One region of the Exiguobacterium sp. s91 genome, then DNA from elsewhere that is predicted to be linked to it. Evidence: riboswitches for the same ligand, from Rfam matches in the RefSeq annotation. Region 1 holds a riboswitch; each other region holds the start of a gene.
The links. A riboswitch is a leader RNA that binds a small molecule or an ion and turns the genes downstream of it on or off. The one in region 1 is predicted to bind S-adenosylmethionine.
Positions count from the first base shown of each region.

Region 1 (3,279 bases):
ACGAGTCCTGATGCCTGGAACGGTTCGACGGCTTCCCGTTCCCATAATGCACGGAACGTTGAAGCGAACGTCAGCCAGAACGTGTCGATGTCGCGAATCCGGGCATCACGAAGTGCTGAATAATCGGGGTATGCTGCAAAGAATAAGTGGGCGATGAACTGTCCGACATCGAATCCGAATGGACCATAAAAGGCGAATTCAGGGTCGATGACCTTCGTTTCCGTCGCCGAGGCGAAGATGCTTCCTGTATGTAGATCGCCGTGTAACAAGGCGTCCCCTTTTGTGATGAAGAGCGCTTCGAGTTTTGCGACTTCGCGTTTTAACTCATCGTCTGCCCATAGATGTGCCACCTCTTCTTCCAGTCCGGATTCAATCTCGTTCGTCTCCGCGTCATGGAACGGATCCGTGAAGATTAACTTTTCCGTGATGTCGCACAAGTCTGGATTGTAGTACGTTCGGGCGACACGTTTCTTTTCAACCGGACCAAGCGCAAAGTCCGATGTATGGAATAACGTCCGAGCGAGATAAGAACCGATATGTTCCGCAAGCAACGGATACTGTTCACCTGCGAGTAAACCGCTTCGAACGATCGTCAGATGTGAAAGATCTTCCATGACCGTATACGCCTCTTCATGACTAGCATGAAAAACACGTGGCACGAACGGTACGGCATGCCGTGCGAATTCACGGAGTGCGGATTGCTCGATCCACGCTCGTTCGAGCGATAACGGCCAGCTCTCCCCGACGACCTTCGCATATGGTAATGCTTGTTTTAAAATCAAGCGATGTTCGCCTTCTCGAATCCGAAAGACGAGGTTGAGGTTCCCGTCGCCAATCTCTTCTGCTTCGACGGCTCCATCGCCGATCAGTCCTAATGTCCGAACACGATCAATCGCGTCCTGTTCTGTGAATGCTTTATATGTCATCTCAGTTTCCCCCTATGTGATACACGAAAAAGCGCCTCTTTTCGTCATCGAAAAGAGGCGCAGAAAAGTCACTGCGTCCTCTTATCTCTCAGACGAAACGTCTGTTGGATGTAGCACCGTGCCTAGTGGTCGGTTGCTGCGGCGTCATCGGGCCAATTCCCTCTGCCAACTCGCGATAAGAGTCGTATGTAGTTGTCGTGTGTGATATTGATTTGAATCTTACGCAATCGACTTCCTCGCTGTCAAATCGAAATCAAGCAGAAACGGACATCATTTTTAAGTCATCTATAGAAAGAGTATTTTCAAAAAAATAAATTTTCTAAAAATAGTTTGACAAGTGGCGATTCTCATGTAAAAATTGCAATTAGATTTCACAATTTCATCCAATTCTTATCAAGAGCAGACGGAGGGACAAGCCCTACGATGTCGCAGCAACCGACCTTTTGGCACGGTGCTAATTCTTGCAGCTACTAAGCTGACAGATAAGAGTCCACGTTCGAATCATTCATGGTCTCTTGTCGCTGACGAGAGACCATTTTTTTGTTGAAGGAGGAAAGACATGGCTTATATCACTGCTACTTATCAATTGACTGCCCGTGATCGAATCGAGCAACGCGCTGAACAACTCGCGCTTGGTCTGACAGTCGGTTCTTGGACGGAACTGAATCATCTCGAACAACAACAACTCGCCTCGTTCAAAGGGGAAGTCGTACATACCGAAGAGCGCGATGGCAAAGGATATATCACGATTCGTTATCCGGAACATAACGTGTCGCGCGACTTTTCTGCGATTCTGACGACCGTCTTCGGGAAACTCTCACTCGACGGTGAAATCAAACTAACAGAATTGCTACTACCCGATACATTTACGTCGGACTTTCCAGGTGCGAAATTCGGGATCGAAGGGGTCCGCTCCTTGATCGGTGTCGAAGATCGCCCATTATTAATGAGCATCTTCAAAGGAGTCATCGGACGCGATTTATCGTTCCTTCGTGATCAACTCGAAGGACAACTCGCTGGTGGGATTGATCTCGTCAAAGACGATGAGATCCTATACGACAATCCGTTGACACCGACGATTGACCGGGCACGGATCGGACGTGAGGTCATCGATGCTCACTTCCAACGGACCGGTAAACGTGCGTTATATGCGATCACACTCAACGGTCCCGTCTTTACGCTCAAGGATCAAGCCAAGCGATTGATTGATGCTGGAGCGACCGCATTCTTGCTGAATACCTTCACATACGGACTCGACGTCTTACGCGAACTGGCGAGTGATCCGGAAATCAACGTTCCGATCTTCAATCATCCAGCATATAGCGGTGCGTTGATCGCTAGCCCGAATCACGGAGTCGCAGCTCCTGTCTTACTCGGCACATTACCGCGTGCTGCTGGAGCAGACTTGACGCTATTCCCGTCTCCTTACGGCAATGTCGCTTTGCCAAAGGATGTCGCCCGTGGCATCGCGGTCGAAGCGACCCGTCTCGGTCAGACGAAATCGATCTTCCCGGTTCCTTCAGCCGGTATTCATCCTGGACTCGTCGCTCAACTCGTACGGGACTTCGGTATCGATTCCGTCATCAACGCCGGCGGCGGCGTACATGGTCATCCGCAAGGTGCTGCGGCTGGTGTCATTGCTTTCCGCCAGGCGCTCGATGCGGCACTCGCAAATGAATCCCTATCGGCGGCAGCATCGCGTCATGAAGAATTACGGATCGCCCTTGACGCTTGGGGGATCAAGTCATGACCGTACGGATTCTTTGTGACTTCGACGGTACGGTGACGACGCAAGATAACATCATCGCACTCATGCAGGCATTTGCGCCAGCTAGTGACTTCGAACCGTTGAAACGCGGCGTACTCGACCGGACGCTATCGATTCAGAGTGGTGTCGGGCAAATGTTCGCACTTCTGCCGTCTGACGGAAAAACAGCCTATCTTGACTTTTTGTTGGAGCGTGCAGTCATTCGCGACGGATTTTCGGAGTTACTTCAGTACAGTCGTCGTCAAGGAATCGATTTTTCGATCGTCAGCGGTGGAATGGACTTTTTCGTCGAACCGATCTTAGCGCCACTCCTTGAACAAGAACAGATTTACTGTAACGTCGCCGATTTCAGTGGTCCATTCGTCCATATCGATTGGCCAAACGCCTGCGATGCCCATTGTACGAACGGGTGCGGCTGTTGTAAAACGTCCGTTGCCCGGGCATTGCGCAAAGACGATGACGTCATCATAGTCATTGGTGACTCGGTGACGGACTTCGAACTCGCGAAACAAGCGGATCGTGTCTATGCCCGTGATTATCTGATCACGTTGTGTGAAGAGAACGATATCGCCTATACACCGTTTG
Region 1 is NZ_JACSMZ010000002.1:15,859-19,137, forward strand. It holds gene mtnK (S-methyl-5-thioribose kinase) at 1-926, opposite strand, end outside; SAM riboswitch class I at 1,005-1,108, opposite strand; SAM riboswitch class I at 1,314-1,415, shown strand; gene KNQ06_RS11540 (2,3-diketo-5-methylthiopentyl-1-phosphate enolase) at 1,486-2,676, shown strand; gene KNQ06_RS11545 (2-hydroxy-3-keto-5-methylthiopentenyl-1-phosphate phosphatase) at 2,673-3,279, shown strand, end outside.

Region 2 (3,279 bases), on a different contig from region 1:
GGTGAGCGTCCGCGGTGCAAGTTGTTTTTCTGTGAGTGGCAAGGCGGGTTCGGTCCATCGAAGCAATGCACCATAATTGTTCCAGATACTCGCTCCCGCTGCTGCCGTCGTCAATAACGCAGCTCCCCCCATTAGCCATGCAGTTTCACGTTTCACTTGATCACCTCCAAAAGACGTGCCAGTTTCTTCACTTTATTATCCTTCTACCCCGTTTTAAAAGAAGTCGAACGTCTCGGTATTCGTACTTGACGCTTCACCAGCGTTCCGCTATAGTGAGAAAGTCCAAATCGGAATAGTTACGTTTTAATAATGGAGGTATCATATAATGAAAAAAATCATTCCCGCTTTAACAGTCGCTTTCGCAAGTGCAAGTGTTCTCGCTGCTTGCGGTTCGAATACCGATTCATCGACTTCAGATAAAACCCAGACAGAAGTCTATGCATCAACGTTCGCGACGGCTGCTATTGCCCGCGAAATCGGAGGGGATCAAGTCAACGTCAAGATGATCGTCCCACCTGGAGCAGACCCCCACTCTTACGAGCCGACGTCAAAACAACTCACCGAGATTGCTAAGGGCGACTTGTTCCTCTTAACCGGTACGACGCTCGAGCCGTATTCGAAAAAAATCCAGGAGAGTCTAAAAGGCACGGATGTCCGCTTCGTCGAGACGAGTAAGGACGTCAACTTGCTAGAATCGGATGCTACACTTCATGCACATGAAGAAGAGGAGCATAGTGAAGACGAACATGCCCACGAAGAAGAAGGGCACGATGATCATGCAACGGATGAACATGCGCATGAAGAAGAGGGTCATGACCATGGAAAATACGATCCACACGTCTGGCTCGATCCTGTCAACGCAAAAGCAATGGCACGCTCGATTACAACTGCTTTATCAAAAGAAGTACCAAAAGACAAAGCAACATTCGAGAAAAACTTAAAAGCGTTCGATCAGCAAGCTGATGAATTGGACGAACAATTTAAACAAGCTGTCGCTGATGGATCGAAAAAAGAACTTCTCGTTACGCATGCCGCTTACGGTTACCTCGCAGAACGATATGGTTTCACACAACTGCCGATTGCGGGAATTTCTCCTTCCGATGAACCGTCACAAAAGCAACTGGCCGCTTTAGTGAAAGAAGCACGGATGCATGATTTGAAATACGTCGCGTTCGAAGAGACGGTCTCACCAAAGGTCGCACGTGTCATCCAAAAAGAAATCGGAGCTGAATCCGTGACGATTCATAATCTAGAGTCGGTCACGAAAGCGCAACAAAACAGCTCTTATTTCAAGTTGATGGAAGAAAACGTCCAAACATTGAAAAAGGCACTTCAGTAAAGTACAGTTGACACGCGTTACTCAATGCGGTACGGTAAGAAACGTGTTTTACAACAATTGAATGACTTCTTTTTATCGCGAGAAACGGAGGGACTGGCCCAATGATGTTTCGGCAGCGGACGATTTGATTCGTACTGTGCCAAATCCAGCAAGCGAAAGCTTGAGAGATAAGAAGAGCGTCTTTATTTCATAAAGACCTCCTTCTTTCTTGCGAAGGGGTCTTTTTTTGTATCTTTGAGAAACGAGGTGTCAACAATGAATGAAACGATCACGCCTAACAAATGGGCACTGCTTCCCCTCGTCGTATTCCTAGTTCTCTTCATCGGAGCCGGGATCTTCTATGACGACTTTTACAAATTTCCGATCCTTATCGCCGCACTGATCGCTTTGATTTTTGCTGCAATCACGACGAAAGGATCCATCAATCAAACGGTCGAACGAATCGCAACGGGTGCCGGAAATCCTGATATCATGATCATGGTCTTCATCTTCTTACTAGCCGGTACGTTTTCTGGAACAGCAGAAGCAATCGGCGCCATCGATGCGACCGTTAATGCTGCTTTGACGTTCCTACCTCCGTCGCTCCTCATGAGTGGTCTGTTCATCATCGCTGCCTTCATCTCAATGGCAATGGGGACATCGACTGGAACGATTGCTGCACTCGCGCCAATCGCCTTCGGTATTCATGAAGCGACAGGCATCAACGTTGCGATCGCAGCGGCTGCTGTCGTTGGTGGATCGATGTTCGGCGATAACTTGTCGTTCATCTCGGATACGACGATTGCCGCCGTCCGGACCCAAAAAACGAACATGCGCGATAAATTCCGGACGAACTTCATGATCGTCCTACCGGCTGCTATTTTGACGGTCATCCTACTCGCATTCGTTTCTGGTTCTGGTGACGTCGTCGAAGCAAAAGCATTTGAATTCTACAAGTTGATTCCATATCTCGCTGTCATCGTCCTTGCACTATTTGGCGTCAATGTCATTCTTGTCTTAATTGGTGGTACGTTACTCACCGGCATCATCGGTATGATTGATGGTAGTTTCGGCTTGAGTGGCTTCGTCCTCTCGATGTCTGAAGGAATGATGGGCATGGCGGAGATCTCCATTTTGACGCTCCTCATGGGTGGTCTCGTCAGCTTGATTACGTTCAACGGTGGAATCGCCTTCTTAAAAGAGACGCTGACACGCAAGATTTCACAGCGTCGTGGTGCCGAATTCAGTATGGCGGCACTCGTTAGTGCAACGAATCTCGCGACTGCAAACAATACGATCTCGATTCTCGTCGCTGGACCACTGGCAGCTGAAATCGCCGATACGTATGAAGTCGATCGAAAAAAATCGGCGAGTATCCTTGATATCTTCTCTTGTGGTATTCAAGGCATCATTCCGTATGGAGCACAACTATTGATCGCAGCAGAATTGACGAAAACGGCTTCACCGGAACTGATTCCGTATCTGTTCTATCCGTTCCTCCTCTTCGTCTGTGGATCAATTGCCATCTTCTTCGGCTTACCACGCATGAAGAAGACAGCGACGAAGCAAGAAAAAATTTCTTCGTAACCATAAAACAGGTCCAATCGCGTCGACGATTGGACCTGTTTTATTATTTATTCTGCTTCGCTTGTCGTTCTAAGATTAAGTAAGCGATTGCCGGAAGCGGGAACTGAACGAGTCCAGCGCCTCCCCACACCCATGGATTACGTCCTGACTTTCGCGCACTAAGAAACAGACCCACTGCCTGCGTTACTAACAAGGCGCCAATGCTAAGCCAAGTACATTTGGATAGCTTTTTATTCTTTTGAGCCATCTTTTCTCCCCCTCTTTTAACACACGATTAAATCTCACGATTCTTTTCTATTTTACCTTATTTCATTCCTCCATGAGCATGGAAACGGACGTCTTCGTTCGTTCATGCTAAACTAAACGAGCAAATC
Region 2 is NZ_JACSMZ010000003.1:14,624-17,902, forward strand. It holds gene KNQ06_RS13255 (alpha/beta hydrolase) at 1-156, opposite strand, end outside; gene KNQ06_RS13260 (metal ABC transporter solute-binding protein, Zn/Mn family) at 326-1,339, shown strand; SAM riboswitch class I at 1,409-1,513, shown strand; gene KNQ06_RS13265 (Na+/H+ antiporter NhaC family protein) at 1,595-2,905, shown strand; gene KNQ06_RS13270 (hypothetical protein) at 2,949-3,152, opposite strand.
Region 2: linked by a shared signal. The riboswitch ahead of KNQ06_RS13265 (Na+/H+ antiporter NhaC family protein) and the one ahead of KNQ06_RS11540 (2,3-diketo-5-methylthiopentyl-1-phosphate enolase) in region 1 are both predicted to bind S-adenosylmethionine.

Region 3 (3,279 bases), on a different contig from region 1:
TGGTCTATGAAAGGCTTCTAGCACATCTGCTGACACCCCATAATGACCGCGATATTCAGAACCATCTGCTAAGTAGGCACCATAAGGACCCACTGATCCCGCGATCAATGCGTCACTCTTTCCGCTACGCGTGCGTGCGTTTTGCGCCAAGGTGACCGTTTGTCGAATCAGCGCCTTTGCTTCCTCTGTCGTGATATGACGTTGCTTGAATCCTTCGATACTTGCTTGATAGCTTGAAGTGATCGCGACATCGGCACCTACTTCAAAGTAGTCACGATGGACGTGTTCGATCTGTTCTGGTGCTTCGATTAAGAGACGTGCTGACCAAAGCGGATCGTTCAGGTCGAATCCCTTCTGTTCAAGTTCGGTTGCAAGGGCACCATCTAAAATAAGAAAGGGAACTTCCTGTAATCGTTGATCAACTGGATTTTTGATTCGGGACATCTTCAACACTCCGTTTCTGAGAAGAATTCGTGAACGCATGAACGATATAACAGATCACGATGAATGGAATACCACAATACAAGGCAATTCGTTGTGTCGGATCAAATCCGATACCAATCAGAGAAATCAAACAAACGACGAAAGCGGCGATCGGTACAAATGGAAAGAGTGGTGTGCGATAGACCAATTCGTCGATCGTATGCCCTTCACGGAGGAATTGTTTCCGGAAACGATACTGGGCAACGCTGATACTCATCCAAACGACGACGACAGCGAGACCGGAAATCGAGACGAGCGCGATATAGACACTTCCTGCTGCATAGATGCTAGACAGCAAGGCAAGTCCTCCGCCAAGCATGCTGAACAATACGGCTCGAAGTGGAACCCCACTTGGCGTCACCTGGGCGAAGAAGCGTGGAATCATGCGTTCGTTCGCAAGCGACCAGAGCATCCGAGAGGCGGCGTAAAGTCCAGAATTCGCTGCCGACAAGATCGCTGTCAAAATGACGAAGTTCATCACGTCTGCCGCATACGGAATTCCGATCCGTTCAAACACGGCGACGAACGGACTTTCGAGTACACCTTTCCCATCCGTTGGTAATAAGACGGCTAACACGATGATCGTACCGACGAAAAAGAGGACGAGTCGCAAAATTGTCGTCCGGATCGCAAGCGGAATCGTCCGTTTCGGATCGACTGCTTCACCCGCTGCGACACCGATTAGTTCCGTTCCCGAGTAAGCAAAGTTCACGGCAAGCATCGTCATGAAGATGACGAAAGCGCCATTTGGGAACAACCCGCCTTCGGTTAACGAAGAAAAGAATGGAGCCGGGCTACCATCTTGCAGTGGAATGAAGCCGACGATTGCTCCCGCACCGAGTAAAATGAAAGCAATGATCGTCACGACCTTAATGGCGGAAAACCAAAACTCGACTTCAGCGAACACGCGAACTTTCAAGACGTTGATACCGAGGATCATCGCAGCGAACAATGCGCTGAACACCCATACAGGAATCGACGGGAACCAACGTTGCATCAAAATGCCTGCTGCCGTGAATTCTGAACCAAGGGCGACCGTCCACGTCAGCCAGTAGAGCCAGGCCACTGTATAACCGGTGCCGGGTCCGATGTACTTCGTTGCGTACTTATGGAATGATCCGGTTTCCGGCATGTGCACGGCGAGTTCACCGAGACTTAACATGACTAAGTAAACGACGACGGCCCCAATCAAATACGATAAAATCGTTCCGACGCGTCCTGCTTGTTCCAACGTATAACCTGTACTTAAAAATAATCCGGTTCCAATGACACCACCTAACGACAGCATGATCAAATGACGTGATTCCATCTTGCGTCGAAATGCTCCGCTCGTTTTCATGAATCCATTTCCTCCTCATTCCACCTATTTCAAACAAAAAACGCATCCTCACGGATGCGTCGGTCGACAATTCGGAAATCTTATCGATCGGGTGCAGCACCCGCAGGAATTAGCACAGTATCTTTCGACCTGTTGCTGAGGTTTCATAGGGCCAGTCCCTCCACCTCTCTGGATAAGTATGTAATTGTTCATAACCCTATCAAGTCTTTTTCAAATTGTCAACACAATTCAGAATACTTCTATCAAAAAAACATTCCGCATCGTATCGATCCGGAATGTTTAAAGGGTTACTTTTTAGCGAATAAATCCGCTGTTTTCAAGGCTGCACGAACCGCTTTCCGGTTCAATGTTCCTTGCTGGTGCTTCATTTTCTTCGTTTGGGCAGCCAGTTGCGCTTTGAGTGCCGCAATCTCTTGATCCTTTTGAGCCGTTCCTGTTTGTTTCTGCAATGCTTTGATTTTCTTATCTTTTTCAGCTAATTGTGCTTTTGTTTGTTTTTGCGCATCCGCAATCTTCTTCTCTTGTTCCGGGAAGAACCGTTCAAAACGAGCGACTGCTTCCTCAAGACTTACGCCAGAGATTGGTTGGACTGGTGGGAGCAACTCGGTTTGCGCCATTTGACGGTCAAACGGTACATTCTCAGGATAGTTCGTCTCTTGGTAGATATGCTCAAGATTGTTCACGTTCAAGAAGTCAACGAAGTTGTCGAAGTTACGCGCTTGAACACGTGCCGGACTTTGGAAGTCAGCATTTGCTACGACGTCGGATAATTGTGTATCCGCTTTGATGTCGTTCGCCCAAATGTGCGTCAACTGATGGTAATCCGTCAATTCGCGCATCCGTGCATCTTTTGGAATGAGGATATTCGGCGTACCCGCAAGTGTCGCTGTGATGTTTCCGTGTAAACGAGCTCCAAAACTGAGGTCTGCTTGACCGATGAAATCAAACCATGTCTGTGCGTTCAAGAAGAAACGGACACGATCGTTCATATAAGCAGGATCCGACATCTTCACCGGATAGTTCGTCACGGACAAGTCTGCGATCGGGTGCGTTCCTGTATACGTCAACTTCAGTTCCTTCATCCACTGTGGAATGAAGTAGTGATTCGGATACTCTTCCATCCCGCGCGTAATGAAATCAAGAACGTTTTGTGGTGCCAAACGTGACGAGTTGACTGTAATCATCGACTCAGGTGTGATGTTCGTTTCACGGATGTGCAAGTCGCGACCGAACGCGTACATCGAAGGACATCCGATGACGCGATGATCGATCCCTTCGCGGAAACCAAGACGTGTTAAGTATTTCGACGTGATCTCCCCGCGAAGACCCAGCATGCTCGAGCGCTCGAGAACGGCACTGACGAATGCTTTGACATCTTCATCGAATGGGAATCCACCATCTAAGTCTGGTTCAAACGGTGCACGTAACCCTACACCGATGACGACGACTGGAATCTT
Region 3 is NZ_JACSMZ010000003.1:190,330-193,608, forward strand. It holds gene mmuM (homocysteine S-methyltransferase) at 1-444, opposite strand, end outside; gene KNQ06_RS14130 (amino acid permease) at 419-1,822, opposite strand; SAM riboswitch class I at 1,900-2,001, opposite strand; gene KNQ06_RS14135 (polysaccharide pyruvyl transferase family protein) at 2,110-3,279, opposite strand, start outside.
Region 3: linked by a shared signal. The riboswitch ahead of KNQ06_RS14130 (amino acid permease) and the one ahead of KNQ06_RS11540 (2,3-diketo-5-methylthiopentyl-1-phosphate enolase) in region 1 are both predicted to bind S-adenosylmethionine.